Regions from separate parts of the Bacillus sp. VA13 genome, predicted to be linked through region 2. Evidence: a T-box and tRNA genes for the amino acid it is inferred to sense, from the RefSeq annotation. Region 2 holds a T-box; the other holds one or more tRNA genes.
What was found. The T-box of region 2 lies ahead of glyQ (glycine--tRNA ligase subunit alpha). A T-box ahead of a tRNA ligase gene usually reads a tRNA of that ligase, here a tRNA-Gly.

Region 1 (10,830 bases), on a different contig from region 2:
GCGGCATATTGCCTTTGTCCTTCGCCACAACAATCGTTGTATGATTAAACCGGCCGTCTCCTTCAAAGTCATAGCAAATCACATCGCCAGGCATCAGCTCTTCCGCAGATTTCACCCGCACCGCACGAAGACCGGCCTTTGAATTCGACAAATACATTTTCATAGAATGAGCCACCGTCCAGCTATAGCTCCATGAGCTTTGTTTCATCCACCAGCCTGACCCTCTGTTCGGATGGCCGCGCATCGGTGCGCCTCCCGCATGAAGGCACTGTGAAATAAAATTCGTGCAGTTATCGCTGAAATTTTTATAAGCCGGGTTGCGCTTGTTCCAAAATTTCTCGGCATATTGCACAGCGCCGAGACGATCGTATTGAAAGGCTCTGCCAAACGCTTCCCTTTCCTCTTGAGAATAGTCAATAATACTGGTCCCTTCATGAAATCCAGCCGACTTTTTCGCAATTTCCTGATCACTAATCAAAATATGATCATAAAGGAAAGCTACCCGCTCCTCTATATGCTCTTCCATATACAAGCTGTCATCATGCTCTTTACACACGTATTCATAATGGATGGTATACGTAAGGCAGGTCGTTCCGTCATCCTCAACCCGCACATGATCGATGACGGCCTTTGCTTTCGCTTTTATGATGTCAACTTTACGTTTTTCCAGAAGCTTCTTCTTTCGCTCCATGACTTCAAGGTCTCCGACTTCAGACTCTTGTCTCATAGCATGCCCGTTAACCAAATAGCTCAGCCGCTCCTCCGCTAATTGTTCTAAAATGTGCTTCAAGCTCACCCCACCCACCATACTTTTTTATAGAGAAAAAACACTTGGATGCATCTCAAGTGTTTTTCCCTTCTGTTCTATACGTATGTCAGGACAGGCCTTGTTTAGTCATGCCTGAAGCTTTTAGCAACTCAATTCCTTTTTCAATTTCCAGCTTTGCCTCTTCATCCTTCTCTTTTTCCAGCGCTTTTTCAAGCTCTTCCGCGTATGCATGGTCTCCGATTTTACCGATCGCCCATGCAGCTGTTCCTCTGATAACAGGACGCGGGTCCTTATGCATCAGTTCCGTCAATTCAGGCAGTGCGGAAGCATCCTTAAAGTGGGCAAGGGCGAGAATGGCGTTTCGCTGAATCGGTTTTTTTCCGCGCCAAGAACCTGAGACATGTCCGAATTTCTCCTTAAATTCGCGGTTGCTGATGGTCAAGAGCGGCTTCAATAACGGTTTTGCTATCTCAGGGTCCGGCTCCATTTCCGGATGAAGATGAAAGTCCTTCCCCTTATTGAGAGGACACACCGTTTGACACGTGTCGCACCCATACAGGCGGTTTCCAATCTTTGTCCGGAATTCATCAGGCAAAAATCCTTTCGTCTGGGTCAGAAAAGAGATACAGCGCTGGGCATTCAGCTGTCCCGGATTTACAAGTGCTCCCGTCGGACAGGCGTCCAGACATTTCGTGCAGGACCCGCACATATCTTCAATTGGCACATCTGGCTCAAAAGGTATATTTGTGATCATTTCCGCCAAATACACATATGAGCCATACTCAGGCGTTGTGATCATACAGTTTTTCGCGCTGAACCCGATGCCGGCCCGTTCTGCAACCGCCCGATCAGACAATTCACCTGTATCTACCATTGACTTTGTTCTGATATCCTCATGCTTGCTTCTCAGAAATTCCTCCAACAGATCGAGCTTTTCCCTCAGCACATCGTGATAGTCTTTGCCCCAGGAGGCTCTGCAAAAAATGCCCCTGCGCTCCGTTCTCGTGCTTCTCGGCGCATCCTTCATTCTGGAAGGATATGCGAGAGCGATCGCCACAATTGATTTCGCTTTCGGCAAAAGCAGCTTCGGCGTCACCCTTTTCTCGATATCAGGCTCTTCAAAGCCGGAGAGATAGCCGAGTGATTCTTGAAGAATCAAACGGTCTTTTAAACTGTCAAATGTATCAGCGGTCGTAAAACCAATCTTGTCCACGCCAATGCTTTTCGCGTATTCAATTAATTCTTCTTTGAGCTGATAAACGTTCATATTTTGCACAGCCTCCTTTCTTTGTGATAAAACGATACAGCGTTTATAATAGGTTGATATCACGTAACTGGAGTGAATGCTAGTGAATATCAAACTTGATTCTGTTATTACTGAACGTGCGGCCGGCTTACATGCGGCGGCTGTGATTTATGAGAATATCGAAGTCGGCTCCTCTCCGCAAATGCTGAAAGGCAGGCTTCGCCTATTTCAAGAATCCCTGTTTTTCGATTATGCGGACGGTGGAATATCTGATGAACCATTCGTCAAGGAATGGCGGGAACTCTTTAAACAGCTTAACCCTACATTTGAGGGAGAAACAACCCCAATGGAAGACATGCTGATCCCAATATCCAAAGAACAATTCATGGAAAGCAAGGATTCAGCCCATGACACCATCGATTTTTTCGCATTAAAATATTCTCTGCCCATTATGATTTATGATGCCGGCAAGCTTCATGAGCCAGTCCGAATCTCATTGGGAGAAAAAGAAAACATACTGCTTTTCTCTGATGAAAACGGCATATTTGGCGATTTAAAAAACAGCGTCAATCGCTATCCCATTTCAAACGAGACGAAGAAAATGCTGCAAATCATTTTTTTTCCGCCATCCATTGAAAAAAGCAGCGCTGTTAAACTCTTATCATCATTAACGAAAATGTTTGAACAAATTCACGGCGGTACCCATACAGTACATTGGCTTACGTAAAAGAACACGAATGACGTGTTCTTTTTTACATAAAAAAACGCAATACTTCGTTTATCTAAGAAACGAAACACTGCGTTAATAACGTATGTATGGAGCGGGTGATGAGAATCGAACTCACGACATCAGCTTGGAAGGCTGAGGTTTTACCACTAAACTACACCCGCATTTGTGTTTTTCAGTAACAGTACCGCTGACTTGTTTTATATTACACGTTTATTAATTTTTCGTCAAGAGAATATAAAAATTTTGTCGAAAAAAAGTTTTCTTTTTGTAAAGTGTTAAGTCACATTTACATAATGTTAAGTATACTATACAATATAATCAATCGAGAATGTGAAGGGGACAGACGTCATGATGAAAAATAAAGTAAAAGAGCTGAGGGCACGCCTCGGCTATTCTCAGGAAAAACTCGGAGAAACGGTTGGCGTTACAAGACAGACTGTGGCAGCTATCGAAAAAGGCGATTATGTTCCCTCACTGTTGTTAGCACTGAAAATCTGCAAAGCCTTCTCCATGAAAATGGAGGATGTCTTTTGGTTAGAGGAGGAAAACTAAGATGAGCATGAAAACAAAAGCAGCTTTTCAACTTGTTTTATTTGGCCTTGCATGCTGGACGCTGATTGCATACTTTGAAGCATCAGAAGGCATTGCATCCTTTATCCGCACAAAGAGCGGCGAGATGGTGTTTGAATTAAACCTCACTCCCTTTATTCTGTTTGTTGCGGCGTCTGCGGTTTATTTGTACTTACAGAAGAAAAGCCGCCCTGCTGCAAAAAAGCTTCTTCTGCCTGATGAATTTGAAGAGCAGGACGAAAGAGAGAAGATGATGACGGCAAAAGCATGCCGCGCGTCATATATCGCCGTCTACTTCTCGCTTCCTGCCGCAGCGGTTCTTCTCATTTTTTATCCGCTTTTTCAATCGCGTATTCCGTTTTTCCCTATTATTATTGTGTTTATCATCATGATCATCCAGCACCTATCCTATGTCATCTCTTTCAAGAAAAACGAAAAAAACTCCGGCGCGCTGTAATCGGCCGGAGTTTTTTCTTACCAGCTCGCTTTTTTCACACCGGGAATCTGGCCTTTATAAGCCAGTTCCCTGAAAGCGATTCTGGACATTTTAAACTTCCTCATATATCCTCTCGGGCGCCCCGTTACCATGCAACGATTGTGGAGCCTTCCCGGTGCTGAATCTCTTGGCAGCTTGCTGAGTGCCTCGTAATCTCCTTTTTCTTTCAACTCGCGTCTAATATCAGCGTATTGTTCAACAAGCTGTTGGCGTTTTAACTCTTTTGCCACTTTTGACTTTTTAGCCAAGACACATAGCCTCCTTTTTAAATCGAAATTATTACGATTTAAAATGTATCATGCACCATTCAAAAAAGCAAGCATACCGCTTTGTAAAACAGACGGCCTGAAGCCGCCCGTTTCTAATGATGCAACTCCACATAATACAGTAACGCATCTTGATGCTTCATAAGCTCTTTTTTATGTTCAGAGGTGTGCATTGGCTCGTCAGTCCCTTTTATACTGCTGCCGATCAAAAAAGGTTTCTCGAAAGAAATCGGTACCGCCGATGAAATAGTCTGAGTCATTTCCTGTGTTGCGCTATCGTCACGTTTCACCGATGAACTGGCCGCTGTATTTCCCTGTTTATCAACAATGCCAAAATGAACAGTGCTGCGTTTAGTCTTTCCTTCTCCCTCTTCATTCTCAAAATAAACAAATTGTAATGTATCGGGTTTTTTCTCTGAATAATCTGCACTTACCGGACCAATCGTCTCAATAAGCTTTCCTTTTTGATAATGTTCGATGTACATGTCAACTGAAGAAATACTTTCACTGATATTAACGGCTTCGGCAGTGAATGCCTGTGAAGCTGCAATATCCATTCTGTTTTTTTCAAGATCTGACATGTCCGCTGCTTTGATTTCCATCTGCTTTGTATGTCCGCATGCTGACAGCATAGCTATCAGGCAAATGACTGCTGCGCTTATCAATGTTTTCAGAAAAACAGCCCCCTTTATTTGAATATCATACCATGTTTGGGGGCTGTGTTTTACTTAAACTGACGCATTTTTCTCTTTGACAAAATAAGTGTTCCCGACGGCTTCTCCCCTTTTGTTCTGAAGCTTTCTCGTGCGCTCATTTTCAAACGGCAAAAGCGGAAACACAAGCTCTGCAAAATAATATGCTTCTTCTAAATGCGGATAGCCAGAGAATATAAACGATTCTATGCCGAGTGCCTGGTACTCCGCTATCCGGTCGGCAATAGTCTGCGGATCACCGACAAGAGCTGTTCCTGCCCCGCCCCTGACCAGGCCGATCCCCGCCCACAAATTCGGGCTGATTTCAAGCTTCGTCCGATCGCCTTGATGAAGGACCGCCATCCGCTGCTGGCCTGAAGAATCGTAACGGCTCAAAGCTGCCTGCGCTTTGGCAATGGTGTCATCATCCAAGTGGCTGATCAAGCGCTCAGCCGCTTCCCACGCCTCTTGTTCGGTTTCACGGGCAATGACATGCAGCCTAATGCCGAATCGAACGGATCTCCCTTCTTTTTCCGCCTGCTTTTTGACTCTCTCAATCTTTTCTTTTACTTGTTCAGGCGGCTCGCCCCACGTTAAATACACGTCTGTATGCTTTGCAGCAGCTTCAATCCCCGCCTGTGACGATCCTCCGAAATAGATAGGCGGATGCGGCGCTTGCTGCGGCGGGAAGAGCAGATTGCTGTTTTCCACTTTTATATGCTTTCCTTCATAGGAAACCGTTTCTCCCTGCAAAAGTCTCCGCCAAACGGTTAAAAATTCTTCTGTCGCTTCATAGCGTTCATCATGGCTGATAAACAGGCCATCTCCAGCCAGCTCGTACGGATCGCCTCCTGCCACAACATTGATCAGCAGCCGGCCGTCTGAAATGCGGTCTAAGGTAGATGTCATTCTGGCTGCTAGAGAAGGCTGCATTAAACCGGGTCTTACCGCGACTAAAAACTTTAAGTCCTTTGTTTCTCCTGCCAAAGCCGATGCTGTAAGCCATGGGTCCTCGCACGATCTTCCCGTCGGCAGAAGAACACCCGTATATCCCAGCCTGTCAGCCGCCTGCGCGACTTGTTTAAAGTAAAGATGATCCGCAGTCCGTCCATCGCTTTCAGATCCTAAATATCTCGCGTCTCCATGAGTCGGTATAAACCAAAGAATTTCCATATCCATCTCCCCTTTACGTATATTACCCTTCGTAACTGTTTCTCCACTTTAGCAGTTTTCGTTCAAGCAGCCTGACAAAGGAATCCGTCAGCTTTCCAACCACCGCAAAAATGATAATCCCGGCAAACACTTTGTTCGTTTGTGAAAACTGTCTTGCATCCATGATCATATAACCGACTCCTGAGCTTGAGCCCATCAGCTCTGCTACAACAAGTCCAAGCCATGCAATGCCGAGCGATAAGCGAATGCCGAGCAATATATTTGGCAGGGATGCCGGCAATATCACTTTGGAAATCTGCTGATGCCATTTAAATTCAAGCACCCGGGCGACTTCAAACAGCTTCGCGTCAACTCCGCGGATGCCGTTAAATGTATTGATATAGACAGGAAAAAAAGCACCGAGCGCAATCAGCAAAATTTTAGATACCTCATCAAAACCGAACCATAAAATAAACAGCGGCGTGACCGCCAGATGGGGAACGGTTCTGAGCATTTGCAATGACGGATCAAGATACAACTCCGTCCGTTTTGAGAATCCGGCCAAAATCCCGATAATCAAGCCAAGCCCCGCGCCAAGCAAAAAACCAAGCGCCGCCCGATAGATGCTGATTTGCAGATGACTAAACAGCTCACCGGACAAAATAAGCTCTTTAAACGTCAGGACAATCGCAACGGGTGTGGGCAGCACTGTAGCGGACACTACCCCAAGGCCGCCGATGATTTGCCAGATGGCGATGATGACAGCGGGCAGCAAAAGCCCCTTCATCCAGCCGTATTTCATCCTTCCGGGCTTTTTCCGCACCGCTTCCGCACTCGTTTTCGGCAGCGAGCCTGCATCCTCTGCTTTCATCATTGATCACCTCCTGAGGAATTTTCCTTTAACGCTTTTTTAATAAATGTGTTATCCACAACCTCTTTCACATCAATCTTCTTGTCTATCGCCTTCGTTCGATATTGGAAATCTGCTGTCTCCTGCTGTGCTTTCACAATGTCGTCACTGATGACCTCATTCAGAGGCTCAGTATTTTTCAACACATTTTCGACGACCTTTTTATCGAGACCTTTAATGTCTGCATACAAGTCAGCGGCTTCATCCAGGTGTTCCTTTTGCCACACAACAGCCTTATTAAACACCTTCAGAAAACGGACTACTTCGTCCGGGTGCTCTTCGGCAAACTTTGTTCTTACTAAAGTAAATCCGGGTGAATATAAATCTGTGCTTTCCCCGTTCACAAGGATGTTTGCTCCGTGTTTGATTGTTTCTAAAGACAAGTACGGCTCCCAAATGGACCAGGCATCAACAGACCCGTTTTCAAACGCAGAGGCCGCTTCATCAGGCTGAAGCTGAATAATCGTCACATCATTAGCTGACAATCCCACTTGATCAAGTGCTTTATACAGAAAATCAAAACCGCTGCTGCCTTTGGCGACTGCAATTTTCTTCCCCTTTAAGTCCTTGACGTCCTGAATGCCGCTGTTTTGATTGACAAGGATGCCGTTTGCTTTCAATCCGTCCTGAGACAAACCGATTTCTTTAAAGTCAATGCCTGCCGCCTGTCCAGCGATAACAGGAGAATTGCCGACTTGAGAAAAATCAAGTTTGTCTGCCGCAAGTCCTTCAAATTGGGGCGGACCGCTTTGAAACTCCACCCATTTCACTTTGATGCCTTCTTTTTCAAATGCATCTTCAAACCAGCCTTTCTCCTTCGCAATCAAAAGCGGGCTTAAACTTTGCTGAATACCGATTCGAATTTCTTTCAATTGTTTGTTGTCACTGCTGGCTCCATTTGCTCCACAGCCTGCCAGCAGAAAAAAAACGGTAACCAATACAATGAGTCCTTTTTTCATTTCTGCTTCCGCCCTTTCTATATCCCTGATCCTTCAGCGTACTCTAGATCTTCCGTTTTCTCGAATTCCGACAGCACTTTCTGTCTGATCGCTTGGAAATCCGGAGTCGTCCGGTTTCGTGGATACGCCAGATGAATGGGCATCAGCTTATGGATGTTCCCCGGTTTAGCCTTAAGGATCGCAAGCTCATTTCCTAAATAAACAGATTCATCTATATCATGAGTCACGAGAATCATCGTTGTTTTTTTCCTCCTCCATATATCCAGCAACACGTCCTGCAGGTGTTTTCTAGTAAAAGCGTCGAGTGCACCAAACGGTTCATCTAAAAGCAGGACCTCAGGCTCCCGCAGAAGAGCCCGTGCGATAGCGACTCTTTGTGACATACCGCCTGACAGCTCGCGCGGGTATGCTTTCTCCGATCCTTTCAATCTGACAATCTCAATCAGTTCATCCACCTTCTGTTTGACTGTTGGATCTTTCAAGTTCAAATCGGCGGCAATATTCTGCTCAACCGTCAGCCATGGAAAGAGGCGGTGCTCCTGAAAAATAAATCCTTGCTGAATACCCGGAGCTGTTACGCTGCGTCCGTTAATTTCAACACTCCCGTCATAATTTGAATCAAGCCCCGCAATAATCTTTAACAGCGTGCTTTTTCCGCACCCGCTAGGTCCGATGAGCGTAAGAAATTCACCTGGTGCGATTGATAATTGAATGTTCTCCAAGACCGTTGTTTTGCGGCCCTCTTGAACGAATGTCTTTTTTTTGATGCTGATGGTCACAGCCACTTTTATCCCTCTCTTTCTGCCAACCCCGCCTTCTACAAAAACAAAAAGGCCCCCATCTCTGTTCGTTGTAGAGATGAGAGCCTTCGGCGGTCCGATCAGCTGCCCAATTGTTTTTTGTTTGAATATCATGTTAATTCAAACTATTCCGATGTGTCAACTCTTTTTTCAAACAAGATTTTTGGCATTCTTGTTTATCACTTAATCTGCTTGATTCGCAAATAGAGAAGAAAAAATCATTTCTTCAAAAAACTTTTTCTCTCTTATAAGCTGTTATGACAAGGGTTTATCAACATTTTTAATACTTTATATCCCTTAATAGAAATGACTATTTTATAATAATTATAAAATAATATTGACTTTTTACTTAGAGATGATATTATGTTCTTATAAATTTCAAGAGGTGATGACATGAGTTCAAATAAACTGACAACTAGCTGGGGCGCTCCGGTTGGAGATAATCAAAATTCAATGACTGCCGGTTCTCGCGGACCAACTTTAATCCAAGATGTACATTTACTCGAAAAATTGGCCCATTTCAACAGAGAACGTGTTCCTGAACGTGTCGTTCACGCCAAAGGAGCAGGCGCACACGGATATTTTGAAGTGACAAATGATGTAACAAAATACACGAAAGCCGCTTTCCTTTCTGAAGTCGGCAAACGGACACCGTTGTTCATCCGTTTCTCAACAGTTGCCGGTGAACTTGGCTCGGCTGACACCGTTCGCGACCCGCGCGGATTTGCTGTTAAATTTTATACTGAAGAAGGAAACTACGACATCGTCGGTAACAATACACCGGTATTCTTCATCCGCGATGCGATTAAGTTCCCTGATTTCATCCATACACAAAAAAGAGATCCAAAAACACACTTGAAAAACCCTACAGCTATATGGGATTTCTGGTCACTTTCACCAGAATCACTGCACCAAGTGACAATTCTGATGTCAGACCGCGGAATTCCTGCAACACTTCGCCACATGCACGGCTTCGGAAGCCATACATTCAAATGGACAAATGCCGAAGGCGAAGGCGTATGGATTAAATATCACTTTAAAACAGAACAAGGCGTAAAAAACCTTGATGTCAATACAGCAGCAAAAATTGCCGGTGAAAACCCTGATTACCATACAGAAGATCTTTTCAACGCAATTGAAAACGGTGATTTCCCTGCATGGAAACTATATGTGCAAATCATGCCTTTAGAAGATGCAAATACGTATCGCTTCGATCCGTTTGATGTCACAAAAGTTTGGTCTCAAAAAGACTATCCGTTAATCGAAGTCGGACGCATGGTTCTAGACAGAAATCCGGAAAACTACTTTGCAGAAGTAGAACAAGCGACATTCTCACCTGGAACACTCGTGCCTGGTATTGATGTTTCTCCAGATAAAATGCTTCAAGGCCGGCTGTTTGCTTATCATGATGCACACCGCTACCGTGTCGGTGCAAACCATCAAGCACTGCCAATCAACCGCGCACGCAACGAAGTGAACAATTATCAGCGTGACGGACAAATGCGTTTTGACAATAACGGCGGCGGATCTGTTTATTACGAGCCTAACAGCTTCGGCGGTCCGAAAGAGTCACCTGAGGATAAACAAGCAGCATATCCGGTACAAGGAATCGCTGACAGCGTAAGCTACGATCACAACGACCACTACACACAAGCCGGTGACCTCTATCGTTTAATGAGCGAAGATGAGCGTGCCCGCCTTGTTGAAAATATCGTAAACGCCATGAAGCCGGTAGAAAAAGAAGAAATCAAACTTCGCCAAATCGAGCATTTCTACAAAGCGGATCCTGAATACGGAAAACGCGTGGCAGAAGGCCTTGGATTGCCGATTAAAAAAGATGCTTAATAGAAATGTAAAAACCCGCTGTAATTAGCGGGTTTTTTTATATTTAGTTATGCACTGCCGTATGCTTCTTATCAATCTTCATATAAATTTCCTCCATAAGCTCCGCGCTGTTCATAATCTCTCGTTTATTTTTTTCAATCAGAAGATCAAGCGGCAAAATCTGATTCCCATATATTTTTCGCTTCCTAAATCGTTTTCTCCCCTTCTCTTTTTTGATTCCCATCAATGATCCCTCCTTTTTCATACAAAAAAGGCCCTTATCTAAAAGATAAGAGCCTTCGGTGTCCCGATCAGCAAATGCTGGTAATATTTATTAGCTATATTAAAACGTATTCCATTTCGCCTGTCAATCTATTATTTATACAGCTTGCTGCCTTGATTCACAAATTCTTCAG
Region 2 (10,830 bases):
ATATCTTGTAATCAAACAAAAAAACTCATAAATGGGGAAAAGACGATTACCGATCACACAGCAACCGCCTTTTCTCTCTTTATTTTACAATAAGGGCATTCATATTCGCAAAGGACTTGATCTCATCCGCCAAGCTTACCATTTGCGCCAAACGGTTTGCCTTTACTGTCTCATTATCTGCTATAACCATTGTATGATCGAAGTAAGCATCGATCGGTTCTTTTAAGGCTGCAAGTGAAGCAAGCGCCGCCTCATAATCTTTTTTGCTGAAGTTTTCCTGCAGGTTTTGCTTCGCTGTTTGGTAGGCATCAAACAGTTTTGCCTCGTATTCATTTTCAAACAGATCAGGCTGAATGTCTCCGTGGACTCCTTTTTTGCTGATAGAGATCACTCGGCCTAAAGCCTCAGCTGTTTCCTTAAAGCCCGGTGCACCAAGCTTTTGTTCCAGCACTTGTGCTTTATGCAGCGTTGAGTATGGCTCAAGCTCAGAGCTTTCCAGCACGGCGTCGATGACATCGTGTCGAATCTGTTCCGCATTCAAAACAAATTTCAGGCGCTGAGTGAAGAAATCCATCAGTTCATTTTCTTTTTCGGTTTGTACGAAAGAAAGCAGCTCTTCAAACGAGATTCCCCAGTTGCGGTCCAGAAGAATCGCAACAATACCGCTTGCTTGGCGACGCAGCCCGTAAGGATCCTGAGAACCGGTCGGAATAACGCCGATAGAGAAGAATGAAACGATTGTGTCTAGCTTATCCGCCATTGCTACAACAGCTCCGGTGAAAGTAGAAGGCGTTTCTCCGCCTGCTGATCTAGGCATATAGTGTTCGTTGACTGCCGCAGCCACAGCTTCATCTTCGCCAAGCATTCTCGCATACTTTTCACCCATAATTCCTTGGAGCTCAGGGAATTCGTATATCATGTGCGTGACAAGATCAAATTTAGAAATTTCAGCAGCTCGCTTCACATGTTTTAATGTATCTTCATTGGCCTGAAGACGAACGGCAAGCTTTTCTGCGATTGAAGTGACTCTTCTAACCTTATCTGCCAGAGAACCAAGCTCTTCATGAAAAACAATGTTTTCAAGCTTCTTCACGTTTGCATCAATATTTAGTTTCTGATCTTCCTTGTAGAAGAATGAAGCATCAGATAAACGCGCGCGCAGCACTTTTTCATTGCCTCTGGCCACATTTTCGATCGCGTGGCTGTTCCCGTTTCTGACTGTGATAAAGTGAGGCAGCAATTCTCCGTTCTTGTCTTTGACAGGGAAGTAGCGCTGATGCTCTTTCATTGTCGTGACAAGCACTTCCTCAGGAATTGACAGAAACTCAGATTCAAATGAACCATAAAGAGCTGTTGGGTATTCTACTAAATGATTCACTTCATCAAGAAGATCCTCGTCAACTGGAATGCTCCAATTGTTTTCTGCAGCCATCGCTTCCAGCTGAGATTGAATCATTTGTTTTCGGACGTTAGGATCAGCAATAACGTGCTGTTCTTTCAGCTGCTCTTCATAAGCTGAAGGTGATTCAATTGACACTTCATGTCCAAGGAAACGGTGTCCCTGCGTTGTCCGTCCAGACTCAACGTTTGTGATCGAAAATGGAATGACATCCTGTCCAAATAAAGCGGCAATCCATTTGATTGGCCGGATATAACGCAAATCCTCATTTCCCCAGCGCATGTTTTTTGGGAAATGCAAGCTAGTAACTAAACCGCTCAGTTCCGGCAGAAGCGATTTCGTTTCTTGGCCGGCTTGGAATTTTTGCACGAATACATACTCTGTGCCTTTTACTTCTTTGATGTACAGGTCTTTTACGTCTGCGCCTTGGCCCTTTGAAAAGCCGATTGCCGCTTTTGTCCAGTTGCCGTCTGCATCAAGGGCAATTTTTTTCGCAGGCCCTTTCGCCTCTTCTTTTATATCATCCTGCTTTTCTGCTACATCCTTTACGAAGACAGCAAGGCGTCTCGGTGTATTGAAAAGCTTCACTTCACCGTGTGTGATATTTTTTTCTTTAAGCCAGCCTGTCAGCTTCTCACCAAGCTGAACCATGCTATCATTTAAAAAGCGCGCCGGCATTTCCTCTAAACCGATCTCTAAAAGTAAATCCTGTTTACTCATGAGAAGAACCCTCCCCTTTAAGCATTGGGAACCCTAGTTTTTCTCGTTCCTCATAATAGGTTTTTGCTACTTTTCTCGCTAAATTTCGCACTCTTGCGATATAGCCTGTCCGCTCGGTAACAGAGATCGCACCTTTGGCGTCAAGCAGGTTGAAGGTGTGCGAGCATTTTAGCACATAGTCATATGCAGGATGAACAAGTCCGTTATCCATTTGCTTAATCGCTTCTTTTTCATACGTGCTGAACAACTGGAACAGCATATCGACATCTGACGTTTCAAACGTGTAAACGGAATGCTCGTATTCCGCCATCATGAATAAATCTTTTACTGTAAACCCTGACGTCCATTCCAAGTCGAAAACATTTTCTTTATCCTGGATATAAGACGCGAGACGCTCAATTCCGTACGTAATCTCTACAGAAACCGGTTTACACTCTAGTCCTCCGACCTGCTGGAAATACGTAAATTGTGTGATTTCCATTCCGTCAAGCCATACTTCCCAGCCAAGACCTGCGCAGCCTAAAGACGGATTTTCCCAGTTGTCTTCAACAAAGCGAATATCGTGCTCAAGCGGATCAATTCCAAGCGCGCGCAAGGAATCTAAATACAGCTCTTGAATGTTATCAGGAGACGGTTTAATAATGACCTGAAACTGATGATGCTGATACAGTCTGTTCGGGTTCTCCCCGTATCGTCCGTCGGCAGGGCGTCTGGAAGGCTCTACATAAGCCACTTTCCACGGCTCAGGGCCGATACTGCGCAAAAACGTATACGGGCTCATCGTGCCGGCCCCTTTTTCTACATCGTAAGCCTGCATAAGCACACAGCCCTGACTGGACCAATGCTTTTGCAATGTTAGAATCATGTCTTGAATATTCATTTCAAGCACCTCCACTTTTCCTTCATAAAATGACTGCGGCAGCAACCAAAAAACTCCCGTCTCTATGCTTGCCAGCCGCAAACATAGGGACGAGAGTTCTCCCGCGGTTCCACCCTAGTTGCTGAGAACAAAATCCCAGCCTCTTTTTTTGAAATTGCTCAAGAATGCCTTTCGTTGCGTGCTCATCCTTAGCTTACACCGCCCTAAGGTCGCTTTCATGAGGTAAACGCAAGTACTTCTTTCTCTCACTGCAACATATTTTATAATAAATGATCATATAAAAAGATGGACCAGATGTCAACTTTTGTTTTCACCCATCAGATGTTTCATGCTTTCCATTTGATCTAAAAAGCGCTTTGATTTTAAATATAACCCTGAATATTCTTCATAATATAAATCAATCACTTGCTTTAATTCAGCTTTTGTTTCCTGCTTTAAGGACACATTGCCCAGCCTCGACAGATCGAAGTAATAAAACAGTCTCAAAAGCCTTGCCGTTTGCGGTTTAATTGGAACCCTGTAGGGATCTTTTTCAAAGCAGCGATGGCAAATAAAACCGTTATCACGAACAGAAAAATGAAAGGTCCCATCCTGGCTTTTACAATGCACACAGTGATTCAGCTCAGGGTACAGCCCCATGACACCGAGCATCTTCATTTGAGCAATGAAGATGATGACATCCGGATCTGTTCCTTCATTCAGCTGTTTAAACGATTCTAAAATGAATTCAAACAAATAAGGGTTTGGCTTCTTTTCTTCTGTGCCTTTGTCGACTAGCTCAGCAATATAAGCAGCATATGCTGTTAAAAACAAATCTTCCCTGATGCCTCTCATGCTGAGGATCATTTCACCCTGCTGAAGCGTTCCGAGGCCCGTTGTTTTTTGCATTAAAAATGAACCATACAAAAAGGGCTGGCTGACTGCTGATAAACGGCTGTTCGGTTTTTTGGCGCCTCTTGCCATAACACCTATTTTTCCGTGTTCTCTTGTCAGTAATGTAACGATTTTATTCGTCTCTCCGTAATCATTTGTGCGAAGAACGATTCCTTCACATTTTGTCAGCATTTCCGCACCTTCCTAAAGCAGGAGCGGCCAAGAGGTTTATAAAATTGGATAATCAAATCGGGCTAGCTCATCTTCTAGTTCTTCGGGTCTTTCCATGTTCTCTTTTTCCAGCTCTTTAAAAAGAAGATACGTATCAACATTTCCTGTTTGAGAAAATACGTTCCAGGTAAAATTCAACACAAGAAACCCACCTTTCTGTAGTTAAACTAGCTTACCTAACTCCAAATTCTTACCTTTATCTTGACCAGATGTCCTCCATTTCATGTTAAACAAAATTTGCTAATGTATCCCTGTTCCTGTGAGAAAATGACACAGCAAGGAGATTAATATTCGTCCTCTTTAAAGCCAAAATCGCGAAGCTGGGACATTTTATTGCGCCAGTCTTTCTGCACTTTGACCCACAATTCAAGGTAGACACGGGAGCCTAACAGTGCTTCAATATCCGCTCTCGCTCTTTTTCCAACCTCTTTCAGCAGGCTTCCTTTTTTTCCGATCACAATGCCTTTCTGGGAATCCCGTTCGACCACAATCGTTGCCGCTACGTGCACAGAACCGTTGTCCTGTCCTTTGATGGATTCGATGGCCACCGCAATGCTGTGCGGGATTTCTTCTCTCGTCAGATGCAGCACCTTTTCCCTGATTAATTCAGAAATGATAAAGCGCTCTGGATGGTCGGTTACCTGATCACTCGGATAGAATTGCGGCCCTTCCGGCAAATACGCTTCAATCTGTGTGAGCAATGTTTCGATATTATTTCCCTCTAAAGCAGAAATCGGAACAATTTCCTTAAAAGGATAACGTCCCCGATATTCGTCAATTAACAAAAGCAATTGATCGGGATGAATTTTGTCAATTTTGTTTACGATTAAAAATACAGGCGTAGACATATTCTGCAATTTCTCAATGATGAATTCGTCGCCCTTCCCGTAGCCTTCCTCGGCGTTGATCATAAACAAGATCAAATCGACTTCTTTTAATGTATTTTGCGCCACTTTCATCATAAAGTCCCCAAGCTTATGCTTAGGTTTATGAATCCCTGGTGTGTCAATAAAAATCGTTTGTGATGTGCCTGTCGTCAAAACTCCTTGCACCTTGTTTCTCGTCGTTTGGGGCTTATCGCTCATGATCGCGATTTTTTGTCCAATGACTCTGTTCAAAAATGTAGACTTTCCTACGTTTGGTCTTCCAATAATGGATACAAATCCTGATTTAAAGCTTTCGTTCGTCATGTAAATCCTCCGATGAAAATGCGCCTGGCAATAATTCTTCCACAGTCATTTCTTTTATTTGTCCTTGTAAATTAGTCAGCACGACTATAACGTCCTTTGTGCAAAGCTCAGAAATCACCTGGCGGCAGGCTCCGCACGGAGATACCGGTCCAGGGGTGTCAGCCGCAACGGCCAGCATCTGAAACTCTGTATCCCCTTCAGAAACAGCTTTAAATAAAGCGGTACGCTCAGCGCAATTGCACATGCTGTATGCAGCGTTCTCGATGTTGCAGCCTCTGTACACTTTTCCATCCTTGGTAAGAAGAGCGGCTCCTACTTGAAACTTGGAATACGGCGCATATGCCATATCACGTGCTTTTAAAGCTTCTGTTATCAATTCTTGTTTGTTCATGTGTACATGTTCCTCTCTTACCTATAATGGTACCGCTATCACTTTATATTTTACATAATCGCGCGCTTTTTTTCACGCCCATTTCTAAAAATGTAAAATAAATGTAAGAATCTTCAGCCATTACAGCTTTGGCAAAAAAATAAGTAAACCAATGATACACGAAATGACGGCAAAAACGCAAACAGCCCCGGCGGCAGCGTCCTTAGCCGCTTTAGCAAGTGGGTGATTTTTGTCTGTTATTAAATCAACCGTATGCTCAACGGCTGTATTTAAAAGCTCCAGCGAAAACATTCCTCCGATCAAAAGGATAATAATCGCCCACTCAATTAGGCTGAGCTCTACGAGGAAGCCGCAAATGAGAACAGCGCAGGCGGCTGCGACATGAAATTGGAAATTCCGCTCCGTCCGCGCTGTTTCCCAGATGCCCCGGCCTGCATGCACGAAGCTTTTGAAGAATCGCTTCAGCTCATTTCTATGATCTCTTGAGTCCATAGGCGTCCAGCAAATCCTTTTGCTTAGTAAACATCTCCTTTTCTTCCTCTTTCGTCATATGGTCATATCCTAAAAGATGCAGAAATCCATGGACGGCAAGAAATCCGAGCTCTCTTTTAAAAGAATGATTATATTCCTCTGCCTGCTCCCTTGTGCGATCCGCACTGATGATAATATCACCTAAAACCGGCGGCATTTCTGCGCCTACGATTTCAACCTCGCCTTCTCCCTCTTCTTCAAGAGCAAATGAGATGACGTCTGTCGGCGTATCCTTTCCGCGGTAATCTTTATTGATCTGCTGGATGTCTTCATTGGTAACGATCGTGACAGAAACTTCAGCCTGATCCTGAACGCCTTCACGTTCAGCGGCAAATTGAAGCAGATTTTCTACTTCTTTGAGCATCTCTTCAGAGACACTCCCCGTTTCATCAACAATATCAATCAGTAAACTCATCTATTTCACCTTCTTAGTAGCCTCCGGATATTCAATCCGGGAGTGGAAAATTCCTTTTAATGTTGCACAGAGCGTTTTTGCGATTGTATCCAGCTCCTTAAATGTCAAATCGCATTCACTGAACTGTCCGTCCTGAAGCTTATCGGATATAATACCCCGGACAAGCTTTTCAATTCGTTCAGGATTTGGATTATGCATGGATCTGACTGCCGCTTCAACACTGTCAGCAACTGATATAATCGCGGCTTCCTTTGACTGCGGCTTTGGTCCTGGATAACGGAACTCTTCTTCTGTAATCTGGTCGCCTTTTTCCTTCGCTTTATAATAAAAGAACTTTAAAAGCGAGGTTCCATGATGCTGCTCAGCAATATCGACAAGCTCTTTCGGAAATTTATAGCTTCTCAGCATATTCGCACCGTCAGTGGTATGAGAAATGATGATATTTTTACTCAGCTGAGGAGACAGCTTGTCATGCGGATTGTCAATATTCATTTGGTTTTCAATAAAATATTGCGGACGCTTTGTTTTCCCAAGATCGTGGTAATACGCGCCGACTCTTGCAAGCAAACCATTGGCTCCAACCGCCTCACAGGCTGCCTCTGACAAATTGGCGACCATTACACTGTGATGATATGTACCTGGTGTTTCTGTTAATATTTTTCGCAGCAGCGGATGGTTAGGATTAGACAGCTCAAGCAGCCTCATAGTGGATAAAATGCCAAAGCCTGTCTCAAAAAACGGCATCAGGCCGATGATCAATACAGACGAAGCAAATCCCGACACAACGCCCATCAGCATTAACGTGCCGATTTCAAGACCCGATAGCGCAGTGTTTTGGATCAATAACAAAGAAAGAACGACAACCATATTAATAAACGCTACGAAAAGCCCGGTCTGCAAAATCTTTGATCTTGCATTGTGTTTTCCTAAAAATAAAACACCTGAAATCCCGCTGATCAAATAATAAATTCCTATGACATAATTGAATGTTCCTGTCACACCCTGATTAAACATCATACTTCCGCAAATCGCAAGAATGATACTTCCCAAAATGGCAATGCGTTCATTCATCAGCAGTTTGATTAAGATCGCGCCGGCCGCAATGGGTACCAGGTAGCCGATATTATGATATTCCATCTTCTGGAACAAACTGACAACCTCCATAATAACAAGCAAAAGCGTTGTGATAATGGAGAACAGCAGGATGGATTGGTTTTTAAACTTCAGGTTTTGTTTCTGTTTTTCAAAATAATATACAAGTGTTGCAATGAAAAGTCCGATCATAATCAATAGGCCGCTGATCGGTTTAAAGAGATTTGAGTTATTTAATAACCCGGTCAGCTCGAGTTTTCTGTACACTTCCCGATCAATAAGGTCATTTTCTTCCACGAGCACCTGACCCTGTTTGATCTGAACCTGCTGGACATTGTCTGACGCTTCCTGCCGCTTTGCCTCTGTCGCTTTCGGATCGAAGACGTAATTCGGGATAATAGCAAAACGCCCGATTTCTGTCGCAGCTCCCAAGTATTTTGATGGGATAGAATTGCCCTTTAGCTCTTTTTCTACTTTATCCTTTGCATCAGATAGTTTATCCGATGAGATTTCACTGCTCATGACCGTATTCACTGCCGTGATGACCGTATCTCTGACAAAAGAAAAGTCTTCACTGTCTGCTTTCAGCAATGTCTTGATGGAATCCTCAGATATGGAATCATTCACATCTGACGTTAATTTGTTCTTCACAGACTTAACCATTGATTTTTCCGATGGTGATTTGCTGTCTTCTTCTGATGATTTTTTCACTTCGCTGATACTGTCAAATATAGATGACACAAGGTCAATCCGGTTGTCTGTGTATTCTTTTTTTAATGTATATTGATCTTCAACCGCGTCCTCAGCGGCTTGCTTTTTTTCCTCTGTGGCTTTTTGATCTTCCACGGTTGCCGGAGCATAAATGGTCTTGTCGCTGACTGAAAATAGGTCTAAATCAAGTGTTTCCGGCTTAACATGTACAAAGAGCAAAGCAAACATAATGGCAGCCAGCAGAAGATACAGCAGTACATGCATGGAGCGGGCATTTTTAAAGCTGCTCCATTTTTTTGAGCTGCTTTTGGTCTTCCCCTTCTTTTTCAACACAAGAACCTCCTCTTGAAACATCAAGCCCATAAGCAATCATAAAAATGACCCGATAACGCGCGATCGGGTCATTCAGCATTAATTTTGCTTATCGTATGCTTCAATAATTTTCGCAACAAGCGGATGTCTGACCACGTCTGTTTGGTCTAGCTCAATCATAGAAATGCCGTCTATTCCTCTCAGCATCTCCTTCGCTACTGCAAGTCCCGATTTGACGCCTTTCGGCAGATCAATTTGGCTAACGTCACCTGTAATGATCATTTTAGAGCCAAAACCCAGTCTCGTCAAAAACATTTTCATTTGAGCAGGCGTGGTATTCTGTGCTTCATCAAGTATAACATAAGCATCATCAAGCGTCCGTCCCCTCATATATGCAAGCGGAGCAATTTCAATAATGCCTCTTTCCATCAGACGTTCTGTATGATCTGCCCCAAGCACATCATGAAGAGCGTCATACAGCGGGCGCAAATAAGGATCTACTTTTTCTTTGAGGTCACCTGGGAGAAAACCGAGGCTTTCACCGGCTTCTACGGCAGGTCTTGTTAAAATGATTTTTTTGATATGTCCGTTTTTTAAAGCATGGACTGCTTTTACGACAGCCAGGTACGTTTTCCCGGTTCCCGCTGGGCCGATGCCGAATACAAGGTCATTCCGCTTCATAGCGGCCACGTACTCCCGCTGTCCCATCGTTTTTACACGGATTGGTTTGCCTTTTGCGGTTTTTGTAATTTCTTCTTCATACATGCTTTCAAAGTATTCAAGTTCATTCTTCTTTGCCATTTTGACGGCGTAAATCACATCACGTTCAGAGATCTCTATCCCCTTGCGAATTAAAGCGAGGAGCGATCCCAGCAGCCTGTCTGCAATCTGAAACGATTCTTCATCGCCTGAAACATAAATCGTTTCGCCGCGCGTAATGATATTTACATTCAGATCTTTCTCCATCAATTTCAAAAAAGAATCTTGGTTCCCGAACAGTGAAAGCGCCTCGTCCGGGCTTTTCAGTTTTTGATTCATCGCAAGTAAATGTTCTGTCATTCTTCAGTCTCCCTGACAATAGGTGTGGTTTGAACGATATCTTCTATAACTTGGTAGAGAATAATCAACTTTACTTTACCATTCTCAACAGTCTGGTGCAAAACTTTTTCACTTTTCACCTCGCCGTCTTCGCCTATTTTATTCTCTACATCCTGTTTACCCAATTTAATGCCTTCTTGAACTGCTTCTTCTTTTGTATATTTTCGCAAAGCCTCTTCACTTTCTCTCGTTTGCTCTTTGATATAGGATACAGGGAGCTTAAATCCAAGAAAATTCAGCGAATGCTTTTCTTGTTCTGTTTTTGGGTGCTTCAATTCCTCTTTTTTAAACGTCATCCCCCAGATCGGGATTGCCAAAGAGCCAAAAGAAAGCTTGTGCTTTGTCCTTACTTTGCCCGTATAGACGTTAAATAATGTTTCAAGCGGGACGGTCACTTCGGATCTGTACCAGGTTTCTCCGTAAATTTCTGCCTTTGAGGCGACTTCCTGCTGATGCTCTTCACTGCCGATCAGTCCCGAAACAAGCAGCTGTCCCTTTTCTACATGATCGTGGATTGCGGCCATCGGCTGTCCTTTTTGCACAAACATTCTTGTAATGGTTGCTTTCTTTTTGGCGACAATATCGCGCGGGCTAACATACTTTTCTTTTTCGGGCTCATTTTTCTCCACGACTTTCATATGAATGGTCGTCCCCTTCAGATCAACTCCGACCCAGGTGATATTGTCTATTCCATTGGTTAACGATTTTTGTATTTTTTCAGGCGACATCATTAAAAACTGAAGACGCCCCTTCTTGACGCCGATTTCATTAAGATGTTGCATCATTTGATGTTCCGTTTCAGGCTTAGCGCCTGTCACATCAATTTTCCACACCATATTGGAAAGCAAAAACAAAAGGATGAAAAACATTGCAAAACCAATCGTAAACCCAATATTCAGCTTTGATTTCAGCAACAGGAAAGGAAAACCCTTCCGATTGATAAATCGGGCTTTACATTCAAATTTTCTTCTCACCCGCCGAAAGGCA

Region 1: it encodes a tRNA-Gly, which carries the amino acid that the T-box ahead of glyQ (glycine--tRNA ligase subunit alpha) is inferred to sense. The anticodon was not compared.

Annotation. Positions count from the first base shown of each region.
Region 1 is NZ_JBVQPP010000003.1:616,295-627,124, forward strand. It holds gene AC0C66_RS15085 (amidase domain-containing protein) at 1-808, opposite strand, end outside; gene queG (tRNA epoxyqueuosine(34) reductase QueG) at 876-2,036, opposite strand; gene AC0C66_RS15095 (B3/B4 domain-containing protein) at 2,119-2,742, shown strand; tRNA gene AC0C66_RS15100 (tRNA-Gly) at 2,833-2,906, opposite strand; gene AC0C66_RS15105 (helix-turn-helix transcriptional regulator) at 3,097-3,297, shown strand; gene AC0C66_RS15110 (hypothetical protein) at 3,299-3,772, shown strand; gene rpsN (30S ribosomal protein S14) at 3,790-4,059, opposite strand; gene AC0C66_RS15120 (hypothetical protein) at 4,173-4,709, opposite strand; gene ssuD (FMNH2-dependent alkanesulfonate monooxygenase) at 4,806-5,942, opposite strand; gene AC0C66_RS15130 (ABC transporter permease) at 5,965-6,795, opposite strand; gene AC0C66_RS15135 (aliphatic sulfonate ABC transporter substrate-binding protein) at 6,792-7,790, opposite strand; gene AC0C66_RS15140 (ABC transporter ATP-binding protein) at 7,808-8,575, opposite strand; gene katA (catalase KatA) at 8,984-10,435, shown strand; partial or broken gene AC0C66_RS15150 (FbpB family small basic protein) at 10,460-10,658, opposite strand; gene thiC (phosphomethylpyrimidine synthase ThiC) at 10,790-10,830, opposite strand, start outside.
Region 2 is NZ_JBVQPP010000001.1:1,062,144-1,072,973, forward strand. It holds gene glyS (glycine--tRNA ligase subunit beta) at 80-2,119, opposite strand; gene glyQ (glycine--tRNA ligase subunit alpha) at 2,112-2,999, opposite strand; T-box leader at 3,082-3,257, opposite strand; gene recO (DNA repair protein RecO) at 3,297-4,064, opposite strand; gene AC0C66_RS05475 (YqzL family protein) at 4,101-4,244, opposite strand; gene era (GTPase Era) at 4,388-5,293, opposite strand; gene AC0C66_RS05485 (cytidine deaminase) at 5,274-5,684, opposite strand; gene AC0C66_RS05490 (diacylglycerol kinase family protein) at 5,805-6,176, opposite strand; gene ybeY (rRNA maturation RNase YbeY) at 6,157-6,630, opposite strand; gene pgpH (cyclic-di-AMP phosphodiesterase PgpH) at 6,631-8,766, opposite strand; gene AC0C66_RS05505 (PhoH family protein) at 8,845-9,804, opposite strand; gene yqfD (sporulation protein YqfD) at 9,801-10,830, opposite strand, start outside.